DNA from 4 places in the Paenibacillus sp. JSM ZJ436 genome. Region 1 is predicted to be linked to each of the others. Evidence: riboswitches for the same ligand, from Rfam matches in the RefSeq annotation. Region 1 holds a riboswitch; each other region holds the start of a gene.

Region 1 (5,381 bases):
CGAGTGTCAGCAGTCCGACCCGGCCCGCAAACATGGTCACCGTAATTAGCACCTTGCCGAGCAAGGACAGCTCGGGCGTCAGTCCCATGGACAATCCTACCGTAGAGAACGCCGAGGCCGTTTCAAACAGAATCGCCAAAAAGCTCGCATCCTCCGTTGTAGAGAGCACCATGGCTACCGCTACAATAAACAACAGAGCCAGCAGGGAGACCGTCAGTGCCTTAAAGATCCGCTCCTGCGCCAGCCGGTGACGGAACAGCACGATATCATCGCGTCCGCGAATCATCGAAATGACGGCACCGATCATAATCGTAAAGGTCGTCGTCTTGATTCCGCCGCCCGCCGATCCCGGGGATGCTCCAATAAACATAAGAATAATGATAAAAAACTGAGTGGCCTGGCGCAAATCCGGAATATTCAAGGTGTTGGCCCCTGCCGTCCGCGGCGTGACCGACTGGAACAAGGAGCCCCACAGCTTGCCGTCCCAGCCCAGTGCGCCCAGCGTTTTGACATTCGTAAATTCAAATATAAATATAATGACCGTACCGACCACAATCAGCGCTCCCGTCATGGACAGCACCACCTTGGAGTGCAGGGACAGCTTCCGCCGGGTTTTATAATCTACGATTTCTGACATCACAATAAAACCGATTCCGCCGGATATAATAAGAAATAAGCTCGTAAGATTTACAAAGGGGTCACTGACATAACCCGTCAGGCTTCTGAAATCTCCAAACAGATCAAAGCCCGCATTGTTAAACAGGCTGATCGCGTGGAAAACGGCAAAATAGGCCGCTTTGCCCAAGGGCATATCGAATGCCCATCTGGCCGTATAAATGATTACCGCCACCCCTTCAATATACAAGGAGTACAGCAGCACTCTTCGGATCAGCCTCACGATCCCTTCCATAGCGGTCTGATTCATGGCCTCCTGCAGGATCAGCCGATCCTTGAGCGAGATTCGGCGCTTGAGAACCAGCGCAATCAAGGTAGCCATCGTCATAAAGCCCAGACCGCCTACTTGTATCATACACATAATGACGATTTCCCCAAACGTGCTGAAGAACGTTTCTGTATCCACAACGACAAGACCCGTAACGCAGGTTGCAGAGGTGGCCGTAAACAAGGCGTCCATAAATCCGAGCCCTTCCCCGCTTTCGCTGGCTATGGGAAGCATCAGCAGAAAAGCCCCGGTCAAAATAATGGCACTAAAGCCCGCAACCAGAAACTGCGGCGGGGACAAGCGGAGCCATTTTAGCTTCCATTTCAGCTTCCATTTCAACTTCCGTTTCACTTTGCTCACCTCTTAAAAATGGCACATAAAAAAGACACTGGAAATCCAATGCCTTTTTATCGCGTTTGGGTCCCTGTGCACACAGCCTACGAGGTTAGCTGACGGATTCGGGCATATCACAGGCTGCCCTATTCGCTTCTCCTGCAAAAAGCGAAATTCACCCCAATTACATGGTTCCCCCGTTTTCTTATCGAAACTCGGCTGATCTATTCAATTATCGTCATGACGTTCTGACATGATGTGATTATAACGCATGCAGCCACGGAATATCCAAAACCGTTTTTGACTGAAATCCATGTAAAAAGGTTCAAATTAGCCATATTCCAGAATCACAGCATCCCTTTTTCTGAGGTTTTCGGAATTTTCTTCGCGTTTTCAGTTTTTTTCAAGTTATTTGAAGGTTCCCTCCCTTGGACCAGGCGCCCTTATTTGTGCTCCCGGCATCCCAGCCTATATACTTCTAAATAACAAAGTCTTCAACAGAGTCACCAAACTAAAAAATCCATTTCGCAATAAAGGAGGGACATCATGAATCGGTCAGGCTCCCCGCTGATCCTTAAGCCGGATTTCAAGCCCTTGCTCCTGATGGCTTTGGCCGGCTGTATACTGTTTCTCGCCCTGCAGGTGTACCCTGCACTATATTCCGGGGCGTCAACACCCCAGCCCATCGACAAATCCGAAGCAGCAGCGGCGGCACAGCGCTTTTATACCGAACAGATGACGCTGACTCCCGGCAGCAGCCAAGAGCCCTTAGTGACATATATTGCGCGCTCTGAGCTTTACGGCTACCTGATGAAGGAGAAGCTGGTGCAGCTCTATGACGAACAATTCAAGGAGAAATATCCTTATGAGCTGTACCGGGTCACTCTGGATCAAGGAAATAGCAATGCCATCCATGTCGATGTCAATATGCATACCGGAGCGATCGCCGGCTTCACCTACGATTCGCAGGACTCCGGCTATGAGGGCGCCATGCTGCAGGAGGGCCGGGCGCAGCGGCAGCTGCTGCTCCTGCTCGAAGGAGAGCTGACGCTTGCGGAGAAGCAGGCTTTAGCTGCCCCTTGGGTACAGCGCGCAGGCTATGATCCCGAGCAACTGACGATGGTCACAGGCAAACGTGAGCCCGGACTCATCTACCGGGACCCTGATGCTAAAGCAGGGGAAGCGGTGCTGCAGCTTGCCTTTACCTTTGAGAACGGACAGCTTCGGTCTTTCGAGACGGCTTTTGCCGCTCCTGAGTCTCATCTGGCTTATGTCGATCAGCAAACCTTGGCTGCCGTGCTGCTTACCTTGCTAGGCTACGGGCTGTTCACCCTCATCCTGGGCATCCTGGCCGTCATTTACAGCGTCAGAACCCGGATGTACATCTCCTGGAAGCGAGGCGTTCTGCTTGCAGTCATCGTGTTTGTAACGCAAATGCTGAATGTGTACAATATGCTGCCGTCCTATGAAGCTCAAGGGATGTCGGAGACGATGATCGGCGGGCGGCTTCTCTTCTATGCCGGCTACTCCCTGGTCTTTTCGGCTCTGGTCTACTTCTCGCTTGCCGGGGGAACAGGGCTTTGGCTCAAAGAGGATGGCTTAAATCCTTTTCCCGAGGTCCGTGAGACCGGTTATGGCCGCTATGTACTGCAGAGCATGAAGCTGGGTTATGTATGGGCATTTATTTTGATGGGCGTGCAGTCAATGATCTTTGTCGTTCTCGGGCTGACACTGAACACATGGTCAACCATTGACGCCAGCCAATCTCCCTACAATATGCTGTATCCATGGCTGTTCCCTCTGATGGCATGGTTTGCCGGCATCATGGAAGAAACCGTATATCGCCTGTTTGGCATCAAGATGCTGTCCAAAATATTCCGGAGCACACTGGCCGCAAGTCTGATTTCGTCCCTGATTTGGGCGCTGGGGCATACGCTGTATCCTATTTTCCCAGTCATATCAAGGCCGATCGAGCTCATCGTTATCGGTTTACTGTTCAGCTTTATCTTTCTGCGGTATGGATATTTGGCGGTCATGTTCTCCCATATTATCTTCAACAGCATCCTGATGGGCTTCAGCCTGGCGATGATGAATGGAACAGGGAACCTGCTCACAGGCATCTTCTACATGCTGCTGCCAGCCCTCGTGGCGTATCTGATCCATATCTTCCATCGTCCGAGGACGCTTCCCGGTCCCGCAGCATAAAGCGATTCATACAGCACTGCGATGACACTATAATGAGGCTGTTTCTTTGAACCACCCAAATAAAGACATGGAAGAGCTGGGCTAACCGCCCTGACTCTTCCATGTCTTTATTTGTGCTTCATATTTCACTCAAGGGAGTTGCAGGAGTTGTCTCGTTAAACATGAATCCATTTTCGAGACAGCCCTAATCTTGCTTTGGCGAATTCATCCTCTCAGGTCGTTTCCGCCCTCGGTCTCCATCTCGTCATTCAACGCCTTCAGAATCTGCCTCGCCAGCTTGTCGCCAATTGATAACGGGCGGAAATCCTCAATACTGGCTTCCTTGATCTTCTTCACCGAGCCGAAATGCTTCAGCAGCAGCTTACGCCGCTTCTCGCCAATGCCGGGAATGGCATCCAGCTTCGAGGTGACCATCGACTTGCCACGCTGCTCGCGGTGAAACGAGATGGCGAACCGGTGCACCTCATCCTGAATGCGCTGCAGGAGATAGAACTCCTGGCTGTCCCGCGGCAGCGAGACTGGCTCCGGCGGGTCGCCGACCATCAGCTGGGCTGTCTTATGCTTGGCATCCTTGACCAGACCACAGACCGGGATAAAGAGCCCCAGCTCGTTCTGCAAAATGTCAGACGCTGCCGAGATCTGGCCTCTGCCACCGTCCACAACGATCAGATCCGGCATGGCAAGATTCTCTTTCAGCACCCGTTCATAGCGGCGCCGGATCACCTCGCGCATCGTCTCATAATCATCCGGCCCCTGTACGGAGCGCACCTTATATTTACGGTACTCCTTCTTGTCCGGCTTGCCATCGGTGAATACCACCATCGCCGAGACCGGATTCGCTCCCTGAATGTTGGAGTTATCAAACGCTTCGATCCGGTGCAGCTTCTCAATACCGATGACCTCACCGAGATTGGCAGCAGCGATCGTGGTCCGCTCTTCATCCCGCTCAATTAAGCGGAATTTCTCGTTCAGGGCGACCTTGGCGTTGTCCACCGCCATGCCAACCATCTGACGCTTCGTGCCGCGCTGCGGCACATACACCTTGACACCAATCCACTGCTGCAGTGCTAAAGCCGCTCCTGAGGGCTCAACCGCACCGGGACGTGCGATCTGCTGCTGCAGCGGATTGTCCTGCAGCGCGTCCTCATCACTCTCCGTTGCTTCCGCTTCTTCTAATGCTGCTTCGGCCGCCAGCGGCTTCTTTGGAACCGGAACCATAGATTGCAGCGCGGCCGCACTGACAGACGCTGCAGCCTGCTGCTCCGAAGAAACTTCAGCCGTGCCGGCCGCCTCCCCGCCTTCGGAAGGCTCTCCTCCAGCCTGCTCCGAGGCCTCCACGGGATAAGGAAGCAGAATCTCTTGCGGCAGCGCCGGATTGTCGCTGTAATACTGGGCTACGAAGGACAGGAAATCACTGTAGGCTTCGCCGTAATACGGGAAAGCCGACGTGTTGCGCTGAACCATTTTGCCCTGGCGCATATAAAAAATCTGCACACACATCCAGCCCTTGTCTGTCCAATAGCCGAACACGTCCCGGTCCCGGGTATCTGCGGTCGTAATTTTCTGCTTCTCCATGATGGCATCAATATGCATAATCTGATCCCGAAGCTCTTTGGCCCGCTCGAAGTACAGCTCCTCCGCAGCCTCCTGCATCTTCCGCTGAAGCTCCTTCTTCACTTCCTCATGCCCGCCGCTCAGAAAGCCGCGAATGTCATTCGTAATATCCTCATAAGCCTGCTGCGGAATGTCCTTCACGCAGGGAGCCATGCACTGGCCCATATGGTAATAGAGGCATACGTCCTTTGGCATGACGTCACATTTGCGGAGCGGATACATCCGGTCCAGCAGCTTCTTCGTTTCATGGGCCGCATAGGCGTTCGGATAAGGGCCGAAATATTTT
Region 2 (5,381 bases), on a different contig from region 1:
CATTATACCTGTCAACCAGAAGACTGTCAAATCAAAACCATTAATTATATCAGCAACAAAAAATCATTGTCAATAACTTTTTTTGGGACGGAAAAGTCTCATGCGTTGAGTCCTTATTATGCGCAACACAAACCAGCTGTATGCATTCGGATGACCGAATACATACAGCTGGTTTGCAGATATGATACAGGTGACAGATGGACAGAGGTGACTGACTAGCTGATCGACGGCGTTACTTTGAGCGTGGACAGATCCTGCAGCCGGGGTGAACCGATCCGGTGGCTGCCCCGGGTCTCAATGCCGCCCAGCCCCTGCGTGCCGCTAATGGTGTTATGCAGCACATCATTCATATTCATCGTTTCCCGAACCGACGTATAAGCGGCCTTGCAGGCGACATAGACGGGATCCAGGGCATGGATCAGCACCCGACCTGGCGAGCTGGCAAAATTGGCTCCGGTTTGCAGCATCGCCTCGAAATGCGACTGACAGGCGCCGGCAATGACGATCAGCGCATCCAGATTGCGCTCATACTGGCGCGCTGTTTCAATCGCCCGCACGAAATGGTGCGAATTTTTGTAGCTGTCCAGGCTGTACAAATCATAAGGCTGAGGGCGCTTTAACACCCCGTCATGGCCGGTAATGACGACGATATCAGGACGCACTCGCGGCAGCAGCCGATGCAGCGCATCAGCCATCGACGATTCATGCACATAATGCCCTTCCGCCGGGACTCTGAGCTGCTGATATAAAGCGAGGCTTTTTTTTAAATACATAGGGTCTCCATCCAGATGCAGCACTCTGCCCGGAACATCAAAATACCCCTTATCGCTGCTCGATCCCCATTCATCCCGTAATCCGTCTAGCCGCCGTGCACAATCCAGCTTCAGCCGGGTCAAGGACTCCTTCGCTTTAATTTGAGCCTGCTTGGTGCGCTCGCTGACCGCAGGCCGCGCAGCAGGCACCAGATCGCTCAGGGGTGCATCCGCCAGCAGCCGGAAATCTGTTCCCTTGATCACCGCTGCGTTGGGACGTACCGACTCGATCCGGAACGTCACATCCCCGCCATACGACCTGCGGACGACCAGGTCTCCTAAATTCATTTCAGCATCCCCCCTGACTTCATCCTATGGGCGCAGGCCGGGAAAGGTTCGCGCCAAGCACAAATAAACCGGGGAGCATCTCCCCGGTTTATTTGCAGCGTCTTGCAGGTATTTAAGAAAGCCCAATCCCGGCTTCCAGCAGCACATCACTCAGCCGTGCATACTCCTCCATACTTAGCGTCTCTCCGCGGCGGGTCGGCTCAATCCCGGCCTCCTGCAGCAGACCTTCCAGCTGCTCCCGCCCATCCTTCGGGAAATATTTGCTCTTCAGATTGTTCGCAATCGTCTTTCTGCGCTGGGCGAAGGAGGCCTGGATCACCTCGAAAAAGTGCTGCTCATTCTTCACCGCAACAGCAGGCTGATCCCGAACCTGAAGCCGGATGACCGCCGACTCTACGTTCGGCTGCGGAATAAAGACGGTGTGCGGCACCGTGCAGACCAGCCGCGGCTCTGCATAATACTGCACCGCAATGCTCAAGCTGCCATAATCCTTACTGCCCGGGGAGGCCGCCATGCGCTGCGCAACCTCCTTCTGGATCATGACCACAATATTCTCCAAGGGGAGCTTCTCCTCCAGCAGCTTCATCATAATCGGGGTCGTCACATAATACGGAAGGTTGGCAACGACGCTCACCTTGGATACCCCGTCAAAGCGCCTTGCAAACAGCTCCTTCAGATTGACCTTGAGCACGTCGCCATGCTCCACAGACACGTTGGGATACGGCTCCAGCACCTCCTGCAGGATGGGGATCAAGCGCTGGTCAATCTCCACTGCGGTGACCGTACCGGCCTGCTGAGCGAGCTTCTCGGTCAGTGCACCGATGCCCGGGCCGATTTCCAAAGCTCCCTTCTCCTTGGTCAGATCAGCAGCCTTCACGATATTGTGCAAAATATTCTGGTCAATCAGGAAATTCTGGCCGAGGCTTTTCTTAAATGAAAAACCGTGCCGGGCAATGATCTCCTTCGTTCGTTTCGGTGTTGATATATCTTCAGTTCCCATTAATGCTTCCCTCCGTCTTCAAGCGTAGCAGCCGCTGCCTGAAATTCCTCCGGTGTAATTTGAAACATAGCAAGCCGCTTCAGCAGCTGCTTGCCATTGCAATAGCCGATACCAAGCTGATTGCCGATCTGCATGCGTCTTGCCGCCGCATCTGGATGCAGCAGCAGCCCCGCCTCAATAACCTCCTCCATGGAGATCAGGCTGTCCGCTTTATCGAACGCTGTATGCACGCGTGAGAGGGCATGCCGGATCGCCTCAACAGATGCATTCTCGACACCGATATCGCCCTTGCGGGTCGCATCAGCCTCCGGAATAAACGCGTGCTTGCAGCCCGGCACCTTGGCATCAATGATTTTGCGAATCCGCTCTCCCGCATGGTCGGGGTCTGTCAGAATAATGACACCTCGCCGCTCCTGCGCAAGCTTCACCTTGGCAATGACTGCTCGGTTTACCGCAGAGCCTCCCGTCTCTATCGTATCGGCCTCTACAGCACGCTTCACCGCGACCGTATCATCCCGGCCCTCCACCACAATAACTTCCTTAATCATGCTTCATTCGTCCTTCCAAAAAAAAGAAGAGGATCATATCCTCTTCTTAGCATCTCATTATATTACATAAATAGTAGCCTATTTCTCATGGAAAAGTAAAACATTAGTTCGATTCCGGCTTGACGGGTCCAATGACATACACGGTATGCCCGTTCTTGCGTCCGAAGTTCAGTGCTGCACGCAGCGAGTCGTAATACACGTCAATCTTGTTGCCCTTGATCGCACCGCCTGTATCTTCGGCACGGCGGAAGCCAATGCCCTCAATATAAACCCACCAGCCAATCGGAATGACGTTAGGATCTACAGCGATGGTGCGGCCTTCCGTAACACGCGTACCGGAAGCGGTCTTCGTACCGATGCCCGGCTGCTCCGAGGAGTACGCCGTCATGGATACATTGTTCAGCACTTTCTTATATTCAAAATCAATACCGGCTTTAGAAACGACGTTGTTCTGCTTACTCTCTGAGCTTGAGCTCGACTGAACGGCGGCCTTTGGCTGAACGGCAGGCGTCTTCGCCGAGGTCTTAGTCGTCGTCTTGGCTACAGTCGTTGGCTTTACAGCCTGAACGACCGGCTCTTCCTTCACCGGCTCCGGCGGCTTCTTCGTGCCGACCGCGATCACTTTATCCATCGTCTTGCGTTCGACTTCCTTGGACACCACTTGTTTGGAAACCAGCTGTCCATCTTCATACACCTTCTCAATATGGTGAATGATCAGTCCCTGCTCTCCCGCTTGAACCACCCGGTTATCGCCCTTCAGAAGCGAAGGGTCTGACGTCTTGATGACCCGGTATTCGCGGACCTCTTCTTCTTGTACCTGCTGCTTACTTACGCGAATAACGCGAATGTCGGAAGCCTCGGACAGCTTGCTGTCCAGTGCAGGAGTTACTTTATCTTCATCCTGGACGGTAATGCCGGCTTTGTTCAGCACGTTCTGTACAGTGTCCTGGGTTGTAAATACCGTTTGCGTATTGCCGTCTGCGGTAACTGTAATAGGAACCGCACGCTGAATGACGATCCGGTCTCCATCCTGAAGACTTCCGTTTAGCGGCATGGATATTTCATCCTGCGGCTTCAGCGAGATCGAATGCTCTTCCAGCACATTTTGCAGCATGGCCTCATTCGTTTCCACCGTGGTCACCCGTCCATCGACCACCAGGTGAATTTCTTTGCCCGACTGGTTGTGTATAATCAGCAGTACGAGCAGCGTAATGGTGATGGTGCCAAAGGCCGCCAGCATCAGTTGACGCAGAAAATCATGCTTCCATCGTAATGCGTATGACATGCTGGATGATTGTGAATCATGGGTCTGTTCTGGTTGTAAAACGCCCACTGCTTCATCCTCCTTCATAGCCCCGCCCTCTAGATCATGCATGAGTGTATATGACGCGACTATAGCAAATTTGTCTCACAGAGTGCCCCGCTATAGATGTGCACCCTGCGTTACGCCCCGTCTGTTCGTGCATGTGTTCTGCCACCCCCCTTGTGTATCCCAGGGTATGATGGCGCTCTCTCCAATATTCTGAATATAAAAAAAGCCCGAAAAAGAGTATTAGAGACTCTTCTCGTGGCTTTTCCAGCTGTAGTCTTGGAAAGGATGCACGACCGTTGCCTCTCTTATTTACGCTTACGGGGTTAGCTGTCGGGTTCGGACGTAAGAGAGACGCCCTATCTCGAGTCAACCGCTCATGGCGGCTGCCCTCAAATTCACCCCAAAGACCCGAATTGAAATCAAATACAGTGCTCACAGCCCTTATGTATGGTTGCTCGTTGACCCTGTATCGGTTCCCCCGTTCTCCATGATCTGGAGATTAAGCGAGACGGTTTGTAAATGAATATGCTGCTGGTGTCAAACCAGCGCTTCATAAGTACTGAAAAGATGATACTCTCTTTACATGCAGGTTGTAAAGCAACGTTCAACCACATTTTTTCTGATAAATAGTTAAATTATTGTAATAATCGGACCGTTTTTGATGATAAAATCTTAATTCATCGCAAATACTCGCTTTTTCACCGCTTTTGCTCCCGATTTCATCAAATCCCAAATCGTTCCAGACCATTTCGGGTTGTAATTTCACTAATTTCTTCCAGAGACAACCCCTTCAATGCAGCGGCTTGCTCTGCCACATACTTCACGTAAGAGGACTCATTTCTTTTTCCCCGGAACGGGTGCGGTGTCAAATATGGCGCATCGGTTTCCAGTAAAAGGCGGTCCAGCGGCACCTGTGTCAGCACCTCTTTAGGCTGTTTGGCATTTTTGAACGTAATGGGTCCGCCGAAGGAAATATGAAAGCCCATATGCAGGCACTGCTTGGCCGTTTCCCAGCTGCCGGAGAAGGAGTGCATGACGCCGCCCACCTCCGACGCTTTTTCCTCCTTCAGAATTCGCAGGACATCCTCATGCGCATCCCGATTATGAATCACGATGGGCAGATTCAGCTCCTTCGCCAGCTGAATCTGCTGCCGGAACACCTTATGCTGTATCTCTTTGGGAGACGTGTCCCAATGGTAGTCCAGTCCAATTTCGCCAATGGCTACAACCTTCCGGTGAGCGGTCAGAGAGGCAATCCACTCCAGGTCCTCCTCCTTCATCGCAATGGCGTCTACCGGATGCCAGCCTACGGCTGCATATATAAAATCATATTTTTCAGCGAGCTGCATCGTCGTCGGGATGGTCTCACGATTGAAGCCAATGTTGATCATACGCGTAATTCCCTGGTCTACTGCCCGTTG
Region 3 (5,381 bases), on a different contig from region 1:
AGTATATGTGCCCCGGTGCAGCTCCAAATACAGATCGCCATGCCACTTCGGCAGCTGAGGCTGCTTCTGTTCGATACTCTGGAAGAAATCTGCCGCCGTCGCAAAGCGCACCTTCGGCTGCCCCGGCATCAGATCACCGCGCCGCACATACTCTACCATCTCATGAGTCACACCGCCGCCGCCATCTCCATGTCCATACAGAAGCATCAGCTCATCCTGCTGATCCTTGTGACCAAAGGACTGCCAGTGCTCGTGAATGTCCTTGGGCAGTGTATGCTCATTCACGCCATGATTCTGATAGGAAAGCAGCTCTGTTCCATCTATACCGACCCAATAAAACAAGTCATACGGAAATTTGTTCGTATCATTCCAGCCCAGCTTCGTCGTCATGAAGTAGCGTACTCCCGCCTGCTTCAGCAGCTGTGGAAGTGAAGCACAGTACCCGAAAGTATCCGGCAGCCACTCAATATCGGAACGCTTCCCGAACTCCTGTTCATAAAATAGCTGACCGTGCAGCATTTGACGCACCAATGACTCGCCGTTCGGAATATTGAGATCCGGCTCAACCCACATTCCGCCGACGAGCTCCCATCGGCCTTCCGCGATGAGCGGCTTAATTTTGCTATACAGCTCCGGGTAATGCTCTTTGACAAAGGCGTATAGAATAGGCTGGCTCTGACTGTATTTAAAGTCCGGATATTTCTCCATCAGCGTGGTAACCGTGGAAAAGGTCCGGCTGACCTTGCGTACCGTTTCCCGGACCGGCCATAGCCAGGCAATATCAATATGGGATTGTCCTACCATATGCATGACGCCATTCAAGCCCTCATCCGGCTTCTCTTGACGTACCTTGTCCATGAGCTTGGACTCAATCGCCGAGATGCGCTGCCCGTCAGCCAGCACTGCATCTGCAGCGCCATACAATTCATCCATCACCTGCGTCAACTGCTTGTGAATGCGAAGACGCCGCAAATCCTCCTCTGGGAGATAGCGGCAGGCTTCATACGCAACTTTTACGGAATGCAGGAGGTTCTGAACCGGTTCATTAACCCAGACCAGCCGGCTCGTAATGCCTGAAATGACAGGCTGAATCACCGCCTGCTGATTTAAAGGATCTACGGGCTCCGGTATGGGATCATACAGCTCGATGTCCAGCTGTGGCGCAGTCCCTACCCTCACCGCAGGCAGCGGTACAAACCAATGGTTACGATCCAGGCCATGATACGGCTCTCCATTCACCTTCAACAGACCTTCGCCACCCGCCTCAAATACAAGAGCAGCCTCTGCACCTTGCCAGTGAGATGGAATTTCCACCTGCTTGCTTAGAAAATACGTAATCCCATGCTGGCTGTTCAACGGATTCACGGAGGTCAGCTCCGGCTGCTCCGTCAACCTTTCATACACCCCGGGCATGATGTATTTAGCCTTTTGCATATTCCATTCAGTAATCTCAATGCTTTCTCTCCACTGCTTATCTGACAAAAATTGAATAAACCGCTGGATGTAAATCATAGGCTGCCGTCCTTTCGTGACTTGAAGAAGTGAGCATAAAGCATATAATGCCTTCTTTATATATTGTTATTTTTGTTATCATCAACTATCATAACGTTATTAGCCTTTAGTGTACTTCGGAGCGTATTATACGTCAATGCGATTTCATGAAGTATTGGAATTAACGGAGAGGAGAATTGAATATGTCACGAAAAGTATCGATTCAAACCTTGGCCGACCAGCTTGGCCTGTCCAAATATGCCGTTTCCAGAGCATTGAGCGGAAAGTCAGGCGTCAGTGAAGCGACACGCAGCCGGGTGCTGGAGCTAGCCAGAGCATCAGGCTATCGCACTTCAATAGCTATGGCTAAGCCTGACAACCAGGAATCGCCGGATGACAACCGGGAGGCTTCCTTCGTGCTGATCTGCATGAAGCAGCAGAACCGCGGCGAGCCGAATTACTGGGAGCGGGTGCTTTCAGGCATGCTTGCAGCCTGTGAGGAGCGAGGATGGCTGCATGCAATCGTATCTCCGCCGCAGGAGCTGTCGCCTGCAGACGTTCCGGCAGAGCAGCTCATTGCCCCTCATGTCCATTGGGATCAATGCATCGGCATTATTGTTATGGGAGCTTTTCCGTATCCGCTGCTGCAGCGAATGGCAGCTATCCAGCTCCCCTTAGTCCTAGTGGATCATCAGGAGCCGCTGCTGCAGTGTGATACGGTTCGCCACGATGATGTGAATGCCGGAGCCACAGCTTCTACGTTTCTCCAGTCACAGCATTGTCGGCGTATTGGCTTCATTACCGATGATGGACGCTCGGCGAGCTTTTTGCAGCGAAGGATCGGTGTGCAATTAGGTGTGGGTGGTGACTTTTTGCAGCAAGGCACGACTCTGCTGGAATGGCAGGTGCCCTATGAAAGAGGTCATTGGGGAGATGAAGTGCTGAAGTCTCTGGAGCAGATCCCGGAGGACGAGCGTCCTGACGGATGGATTGGCGCGAACGATGATATCGCGCTGGAGTGGATGGAGACTTTGCAAAAACACGGCTACTCCATTCCGGAGGACTGCCGGGTCATCGGCATAGATAATGTTTGGGGGGCTTCACTCTCCGCTCCGCCACTTACAACGATTCAGCTGAGCAAGGAAGAGCTGGGCGCCCGGGCCATTGAAGCGCTGGAACGGCGCCTGCATCGCCCGGGGGCACCGGTGGAAACGATCATGCTTTCTACCCGGCTAATTCCGCGGAAATCGGCCTAAAGGTCACTGCCGGCAGTAGATATCATAAAGTGATCCTGCTCCATCGGCTGTCATATTGCTGCAGCCGAGGATGAAGTGAAACCGGCTCGTCCAGAAGCAGCAAGCGAATCTTGACAATCCACTCCTGAAACACATGATAAGAGGCGAAGGCATTGGCTGTTGCTCCGGACACCAGCAGAAAATACGGAGCTGGATTCTTCTCGGTCAGATGGCGGAGGGCGGCTTCGATCGGGACGTATTTTTTCCGTTTGCCTTCCCAGGCGTCCAGCTCGATATCCTCCCTGCCCTGCTCCTGAATCCAGTCCTGTAATGCGTGTTCTCTTTTATAAAAGGAGGTCCCCTCTCGTTTGTACATTCGTTTCATCGTCTGTTCATGGAGCGGATACAGGACAAGCCGCTGAAAAGCCTGCTCCGTCTTCACCTGTACCGCTTGAGACAGCCCTTGCTCTCTGCCGATTTCTTCAAAAGGATCATAATAGATCAGTGTGCCTTTGGTTGTCTCCACAGGGGGGACATATCCATAGGGCACCTTTTGCAGGTTTCGAGTCATACACATTCCCTCCTAACCGTTATACAAGATAGCATGCGGCATCTGGCGCTCTCCTTATTCCTAGAAATAAGGCGCGTGCCGAATCGTCATATCTCCGGGCTGCTTCACCTTGGCTTGGCAGCCTAACCGGTAGCCTTCCTCCAGCTCCTCCGGATCGAGCCGAGCCTCCTCAGCCTCGTTCGGAGCGGAGAGCAGCTCCTCTCCTTCCAATATGATGCAGCGGCATCGCGCACAGGTTCCACGTTTGCAAAAGGAGTTCCATTCAACCTGATGCGTCTCCGCGATCTGAAGAACGGTCTCCCCGATGATTGGCTCTACCGACCTCTGCACACCGGATTTAATGAGAAGCAGGGTGCGCTCTTCGTCCCGCTCCGTTGTGATCACGAGCTCCGGCTCAGGATTAGAAGCGGGCCGCCGGCGTTGATGCAGATATGACTTCAGTCGCTTGAGCATGGAATCACCCCCTCCTTCATATCTCCATGATACACAAAAAGCCTGCGAAATTCATCGCAGGCCCCTGATTCCAATCATAATACCTCTTGCTTAGCTGATTTCGCCCACCATCTGGATGTAATCCTTCTGGTCGATCACCCGGCGTGCAGTCACGTACTTGCTGTCATAGTAAGACTCGCTCAGCTTGCTGATTCTTACACCTTTACTGGTGGAAGCATGCGCAAATTGACCGTTACCAATATAGACACCGGCATGAGATACGCCTCTGCCCGTCGTGTTAAAGAATACCAGATCACCAAGCCTTAAATCATCACGCTCTACCTTCACACCAACGGTAGCCTGGGCTGCGGAGGTACGTGGCAGGTCTACATTATACTTGCTAAATATGTACAAAATGAACCCGGAGCAGTCAAATCCACTTACGGTCGTGCCGCCCCACTTATAAGGGGTTCCGACAAGCTTAGTCACTTCAGCTTGGAGCTTCGGCCCCTGATCTGCGAATGCCGTAACCGCACCCGATGAAAAGATTAAAGCAGAACCTAGTACAGACAATAGCAGCTTCTTCAAAAGATAGTGCTCCCTTCGGTGCCTACGGAGTTAGCTAAGGGTTCGGTTAAGGGTCCCCTATATTCCCTCTCAAACAAGAATAATTCACCCGGCAGTGGTTCCCCCGTTTTCTATATCGAAATTCGGCATATTGATGAAATTTTTGTAACTCTCTCCCTTAATGTAGTACATTAAAGGACAAGCTGTCAATCATTTTTGTAACCAATTTGTCATGGGTTTCAGTCAGGGCTTGGAGCATGACAAAAACGGCCCAAACACATTCTTTAGGAAGTGTTTAGGGCCGTTTATAGGACTTCATAATAGCGTATTAGTTAGGCCGCCATCTCCCGGCAGGCCTTGGCGCACGAGAAGCAGGCCTCCGCACATTGACGGCAGTGCTCATGCTCGTGCTTGCTGCACTCGTTTCCGCAAGCCTCGCACATTTCAGCACAAGCCTCACAAATTTGCTTCATATAGCTGCTATTCATCGACATTGCTTGAGCTGCAAAAGCGCAGAGCTCTGCACATTCCCGATCCAGCTGGATACATTCCTTCATCATTTGCAGGTCTTCTTCCTCCAGGCAGGCATTGTAGCAGCGATTGCATGCCTGCATGCAGCGCAGGCACTCGTCAATACATTGCTGAAGCTTTTCAGGTGATATGGTTGACATAAGATGTGCTCCTTTCCTGTAAAAGATTTATTCTGCCCTAGACAGGTCTCCATTATCATTAACCAGAACCCGCATATTTAATCATTTCTGCTCTTGCTTCGGCTGAAGCAGCAGCAGGCGGTCATCTCCTGGAGATGGTGTCCCGCGTCCGTCGGTATTGTTCGTAATGAGGTAAACTCTATCCTCACTCTTCTGTACATCGCGAATTCTGCCGACACCGTCCAGCACGGTGTTCAGCTTCTTCTTTTCAAGATCAAAGCGGTATAATGCTTCTCCCCTCAGACCCGCAATCAGGAGCATGTCCTCTCGTTCATAAAGAGTTCCCGAAGGGGCAATGGCTTCCTCGCCGGTATGAAACAAAGGAGGTACCATCCCTTCCTGCTGCTCATCCCCGATGTTATCCGGCCAGCCATA
Region 4 (5,381 bases), on a different contig from region 1:
CGCGGAGGAAAAGGTGATGGAGCTGGAATACGGCCTCACTCCGAACACGGCAGCCCAGGCTGCGTCCATTGCCAAGCCCTCCTCCCTGACGCAGGAGGCATGGAAATACGGCTCCCACCAGCATTATGCCCAAAACGTGTATACCCGTGGCAAGCTGGTGCTTCAGGACATACAGCGGCATGTCGGTGCGAAGACGATGGAGAGGATCATGAAAGCCTATGCCCAAAAATATCGCTTCAAGCATCCCACTACAGCGGACTTCCAGCAGGCTGTAGAGCAGATCACCGAATCATCATGGCAGAGCTATTTCGACCACTATGTGTATGGCGCACAGATGATGGATGTTGCCGTGGAAAGTATTGAGGGGGCCTCCACCGGTACAGCAGACCATCCTTCCTATACGACCACAGTGACGCTGAGCAGCCGGGGAGGACCGGTACACCAGGTGCCCGTGACGTTCGCTTTTGAGAATGGAGAAACGATCCGCCGGGTGTGGGACGGCAGCGGCGAGGCTGCACGCTTCAAGGTGACCTCCTCCTCCCCGATGATCTGGGCGATGGCTGATCCCGACTACACGATGGTGCTTGAGAACAAGCATGTGAACAACTATTTAAAGGCCGGCATGGAGGCCAAGCAGGTGACACGCTGGAACCTGAGCGTCACCAAGCTGATCGAGACGCTGTACGGAGCGCTGTCATGGTAGGGGGGATTATATGAGAACATACGCGGGTTTAGGATGGGGAAGTGTGAAGGATCAGTTTTATGTCATTATTCTGCTATTTGTATATCGGCTGCTCTGGGGGTACTGCCTGTATCGCCTCATTTCCTCCATCGTCGTGCCGCTGCTGCTGCGATACCCCGATCCCGCTCCGCATGAGCTGAGCAGACTGCTTTATTTTTTTGAAGGAGAGCTGGCATTGACCCGCGGCGGCCTGCTTCCCGGTGCTGTATGGATGCTGATTCTCCTAGCGGCTGTGCATATTCTGCTGACTCCCTGCATTCGGGCCGGAATGATGTATCATCTACACCGGGAAGCCGAGGGGGAGCGGGGGCTGTTTCTTTTTCAAGGCATGCGGAAACTGTGGAAGCCCTTGACGCTGTTCTATATCCTGGAGCTGATCCTGCTGGGGCTGCCCTTGTATTGGTTACTTCCGGAGGCCCTGCCTTCCTTCATGGAAGCAGCCCGTCATCCGCAGGCGCTGCTGCAGCCGGGACTCTGGGTGCTGGGATGGCTTCTGTATGTATGGATCATCCGTCTGGCTTTGCTGTACATGCAGTTTGGATATACCTCCGGCACAGGAACTCCCGCAGCCCTGCTCTTGTTCCTGCGCCGCCTCGGCAGCGCGCTTCCGCTCTCCCTGCTCATTGGCGGTCTGGCCCTGCTGTCCTCGCTACTGATCGGCGGAATGTCCTTATGGTGGTCGGGCCTGATCGGCCTATTGCTGCAGCAGGCTTCCTATTTCCTGAAGAGCCTTTTTCAGGTGTGGGGAATGGCCTCACAGTATCACGTATTTAAATCATCATCTACAAAATAAAGAGTTATCGATCCACTAAAAAAGGAGCTGCCGACAAGATTGAATCTTGTGGCGACAGCTCCTTTTTGCTGCTTCCCGGGACATCCGTTTCTTTTTTTATTAAATATCGTTCCTTTGTTTGCCAAAATGTAAATACTCTGCTAAAATAACGAAAGTGATAGTAACAAATTTGTCATCTTGATGTCATCATTTATGTACCTAGCCATATTGTCGTTGAGTCCAATACTTTAACATTTTTCAGAAAGCCGAATTTCCGATAGGAAAACGGGGGATCCGTCCTGGGTGAATTGACCTTGTAACAGAGGGGTCATAGGTTAACCTTCTCAACCGAACCCTTAAGCTAACCTCGCAGGCTTGGAAGGAGCTTTTCACGTGAAGAAGAAGTTGGCTGCAGTCTCACTTGGTTTAGCGCTCGCGCTCAGCATTACTGCCGGAAGCGCTTTCGCAGATTCGAAGCTTACCAGCACGATTAAGCCGGTCATGGGCGTAAGCTACAAGATGGGTGGAACAACGACGAAAGGCTTTGATTGTTCCGGATTTACAAGTTATGTGTTCAAGAAGCTCGGTGTCACCTTACCGCGTGTTTCTTCCGCTCAATATAAGGTGGGGACCTCTGTGTCCAAGAGCAGCCTGAAGGCCGGTGATCTCGTATTCTTCAATACGACAGGCCGCGGTGTTTCCCACGTTGGGATTTATGTAGGCAACGGCAAGTTTGCTCATTCCTCCAGCTCCAAAGGAGTCACCATTACCAGCCTCAACTCCAGCTATTTCGCCAAGCGTTATGTCGGAGCCAAGCGGGTCATGAGTGAGAGCAAGTACAAGGCCGTCGCCGTGAATTACAACTAATCCAATTCATGTCATTGACTTGCCTCGAAGCAGATGCGCCAACATCTCTTCGGGGCTTTTGTTTGTGCTATACTTCTATAACGCAGGAAGAAGGCAAAAGGTTTTTCATTTTACAAAAAAATATGTAAAAGCCACAACTTTTTATCTTCTCGTGCGTCTTACTGCTTTAATACCCGTATCCCTGAGTATGAAACACATTTTGGAAAATAATATGGTATATATTCTTAAAGCGTAAACAACCCTTTGCCGTGAGGTGCCTCCCATGATTGACTCATACCCTTTATTTCGAGCAGTTCCCATGACCTTTGAGCATGCAATCGACGTATGCAGCTGGCGTTACCCGGAGCCCTACAATATTTATGGATGGCTCCCTTGGGAGCAAATGGTTCAGCTCGGCGTGGAATTCGGCGATCCCCTCATTCGGGAGGAGCAGTATCTTTCTGTGGTGGATGAGCAGGACAGACTATGGGGGTTCGCACAGCTATTTCCCTTGGACCGGGTCATTCGCATCGGTCTCGGGATGCGACCTGATTGGTGCGGACATGGAATGGGTAAGCGATTTGTGGAGGCCATTGTGGACGAGGCCAAGCGGCGTTATCCAAGCGGCCCCTTAGATCTGGAGGTTTTGGCCTGGAACGAGCGCGCGATCCGCACCTACCGCAAGGCCGGCTTTGGCATTACGGATTCATATGAGAAGCTTACGCCTTCAGGGATGGCCGAGTTTTATTGTATGGAATATGTGCCGGGCTAAAGACTGCATTTTGTCACGATTCTGTGATATTATGGCTTTCAGATGAGCATGTCTGTGCTTTTTTTGTCACAACTGCTTTGCTGTCCCGACAGGATCGTCTATAATAGGAATACATGCACATACATAGGAAAGGACGATTTGACGATGCAGAAATGGATCATGAGCGGCATTTTCTTCTTCTCATGCGCGTTGGCTCTTGTATTGTTGTTCACGCTTCCAGGTAAAGAAGAGGCTGCAGAAGAAGCGAAGCCGACCATGCCGGAGGTTACCATGGTTGCAGCAGACGCTGAAGCCGTACTGAAGAGCAGCTGTATCACCTGTCACGGCGACCAGCTTCAAGGCGGAGCAGGCCCAGCCCTGAATCAGGTAGGCAGCCACTTGGATGCTGAAGCCCTCTTCACTGTGATTTCTAAAGGCCGCCCACCAGGTATGCCTTCCTTCAAGGATTCGCTGTCGGAAGAGGAAATTGCTAATGTGGCGATGTACCTTGCCGAGAAGAAATAATAGCTTCACACGAAACACGCTTGGTCTCATGCAGACCCAAGCGTGTTTTTTGATGTATAGGTGGTGACCCCATAGACCCTCGTTATCCGTTCTCCGCGGACCTTCTTTTCTCGTATACCTCGTTAAATTGCTGTGCTTCTTTAATGTCCAGTGCGGTGATGCCGCCCTCATTCCAGGAGGTCAACCGCAGCGTCACCGTCTTGAAATCAATGGTGATATAAGGATGGTGGTCAAACGCTTCCGAGATCGCTGCTACCTCATCCACAAAGGCCATTCCTTTCATGAAAGAAGGAAACGTATATTTTCTTATAATCCACCGCCCCTGCTCCAGCTCCCATCCCTCCAGCTTCTCCAGATGGGCTTCTACTTCCTGCTGTGTGTACAGCATGCTTATCTTCCTCCCCCGTAATTCCTGCTCTACCAATCTCCCGTCAGATCAGCGAGACAACATCCAGCTCTTCCTCACCAATCAGTACATTGATGCGATGCTGCTTCGGATCGTGGATAACGACTCCGCTTCCTACGGGGATTACTGGCTCCGTGCCCAGCGCATAGAATAAATCCTCTGCCAAGGCCTCATGGACCTCATTCTGCTCGGTCGTGTTCAAATGCTCCCAATCGCTCAGGTCCATTTCAAAAAAAACATAGCTGTCCGGAATGCGTCCGACCGCTACCGTAAAGTCAGCAAGAATCTCACCGTAATCTCTACCATGCTTCACACCCATTGACTGTTCACTCCTTTGATAAGCCCTCATCATGCACTTGGTTTTCCCCTGACTTTATTATACCGGAAAATACCGCTAAAAAAAAAAGCCCTTCCTGACGATAAATAGGGTAGTACCCATGCCACCCCTTGTAAGGAGGCGGCCCGCGGGTAAACGAATGGATTCGTTACTTATTTTCTCATGGATGAGGTGTGCTATGGAAATCGCAACAGTCATAGGCTTAGTTTTGGGTTTTCTGTCCGTAATCGTCGGTATGTTTTTGAAAGGTGCCCCCGTTACGTCACTAGTGAACCCGGCAGCCTACCTTATTATTTTTGGAGGAACGGCAGCAACCATTTTTATCGGCTTCCCGATGGCGGAGCTGAAGAAGTTCCCCAAGCTGGTCAAGATGACCTTCTCCAAGCAGAATCTGATGGACAAAGCCGAGCTGATCTCCACGTTCATGGACTGGGCTTCCATCACCCGCCGCGAAGGCCTGCTTGCTCTGGAAGCGAAGGTGGAAGAAATCGACGATGCCTTTCTCCGCAATGGAATGCGGATGATTATTGACGGCAACGATCAGGAATTTGTCAGCGATGTGCTGATGGAGGATATTCATGCAACGGAAGAGCGCCACCGTTCGGGGGCTCTGATCTTTTCACAGGCGGGTATGTACGCGCCCTCGCTCGGGGTATTAGGAGCCGTAATCGGCCTGATTGCCGCGCTGTCGGATATGAGCGATATGAACGAGCTGGCCCACGCCATCGGTGCTGCATTTATTGCGACCCTGCTCGGTATTTTTACCGGTTATGTTATTTGCCACCCGCTGGCCAACAAGCTTAAGCGCATGTCCAAGAGGGAGGTCGAGATCCGCATGATGATGGTTGAAGGACTGCTGTCCATTCAATCTGGCGTATCCACCATCGCGATCAATCAGAAGCTGTCTGTGTTCCTGACTCCGACGGAGCGTCTGCAAATGAGCGAAAAGGAGGCGGGGGCTGGTGAGCAAAAAGACTAGGCATGAGCCCCATGAGGAGCATG

The links. A riboswitch is a leader RNA that binds a small molecule or an ion and turns the genes downstream of it on or off. The one in region 1 is predicted to bind cyclic di-AMP.
Region 2: linked by a shared signal. The riboswitch ahead of ACH6EH_RS17875 (ubiquitin-like domain-containing protein) and the one ahead of ACH6EH_RS12250 (TrkH family potassium uptake protein) in region 1 are both predicted to bind cyclic di-AMP.
Region 3: linked by a shared signal. The riboswitch ahead of ACH6EH_RS14315 (C40 family peptidase) and the one ahead of ACH6EH_RS12250 (TrkH family potassium uptake protein) in region 1 are both predicted to bind cyclic di-AMP.
Region 4: linked by a shared signal. The riboswitch ahead of ACH6EH_RS19115 (C40 family peptidase) and the one ahead of ACH6EH_RS12250 (TrkH family potassium uptake protein) in region 1 are both predicted to bind cyclic di-AMP.

Annotation. Positions count from the first base shown of each region.
Region 1 is NZ_JBISEO010000008.1:60,867-66,247, reverse strand. Features, by position in the region: gene ACH6EH_RS12250 (TrkH family potassium uptake protein) at 1-1,270, opposite strand, end outside; cyclic di-AMP (ydaO/yuaA leader) riboswitch at 1,363-1,507, opposite strand; gene ACH6EH_RS12245 (CPBP family intramembrane glutamic endopeptidase) at 1,823-3,481, shown strand; gene uvrC (excinuclease ABC subunit UvrC) at 3,686-5,381, opposite strand, start outside.
Region 2 is NZ_JBISEO010000019.1:45,929-51,309, forward strand. Features, by position in the region: gene yabG (sporulation peptidase YabG) at 216-1,100, opposite strand; gene rsmA (16S rRNA (adenine(1518)-N(6)/adenine(1519)-N(6))-dimethyltransferase RsmA) at 1,213-2,100, opposite strand; gene rnmV (ribonuclease M5) at 2,100-2,648, opposite strand; gene ACH6EH_RS17875 (ubiquitin-like domain-containing protein) at 2,752-3,981, opposite strand; cyclic di-AMP (ydaO/yuaA leader) riboswitch at 4,258-4,476, opposite strand; gene ACH6EH_RS17880 (TatD family hydrolase) at 4,683-5,381, opposite strand, start outside.
Region 3 is NZ_JBISEO010000011.1:28,842-34,222, forward strand. Features, by position in the region: gene ACH6EH_RS14295 (alpha-mannosidase) at 1-1,512, opposite strand, end outside; gene ACH6EH_RS14300 (LacI family DNA-binding transcriptional regulator) at 1,695-2,747, shown strand; gene ACH6EH_RS14305 (hypothetical protein) at 2,770-3,297, opposite strand; gene ACH6EH_RS14310 (2Fe-2S iron-sulfur cluster-binding protein) at 3,358-3,750, opposite strand; gene ACH6EH_RS14315 (C40 family peptidase) at 3,841-4,317, opposite strand; cyclic di-AMP (ydaO/yuaA leader) riboswitch at 4,322-4,455, opposite strand; gene ACH6EH_RS14320 (four-helix bundle copper-binding protein) at 4,629-4,967, opposite strand; gene ACH6EH_RS14325 (PQQ-dependent sugar dehydrogenase) at 5,049-5,381, opposite strand, start outside.
Region 4 is NZ_JBISEO010000024.1:28,316-33,696, forward strand. Features, by position in the region: gene ACH6EH_RS19105 (M1 family metallopeptidase) at 1-703, shown strand, start outside; gene ACH6EH_RS19110 (hypothetical protein) at 714-1,535, shown strand; cyclic di-AMP (ydaO/yuaA leader) riboswitch at 1,769-1,904, shown strand; gene ACH6EH_RS19115 (C40 family peptidase) at 1,908-2,381, shown strand; gene ACH6EH_RS19120 (GNAT family N-acetyltransferase) at 2,644-3,132, shown strand; gene ACH6EH_RS19125 (c-type cytochrome) at 3,277-3,636, shown strand; gene ACH6EH_RS19130 (4a-hydroxytetrahydrobiopterin dehydratase) at 3,719-4,024, opposite strand; gene ACH6EH_RS19135 (hypothetical protein) at 4,068-4,361, opposite strand; gene motA (flagellar motor stator protein MotA) at 4,558-5,358, shown strand; gene motB (flagellar motor protein MotB) at 5,342-5,381, shown strand, end outside.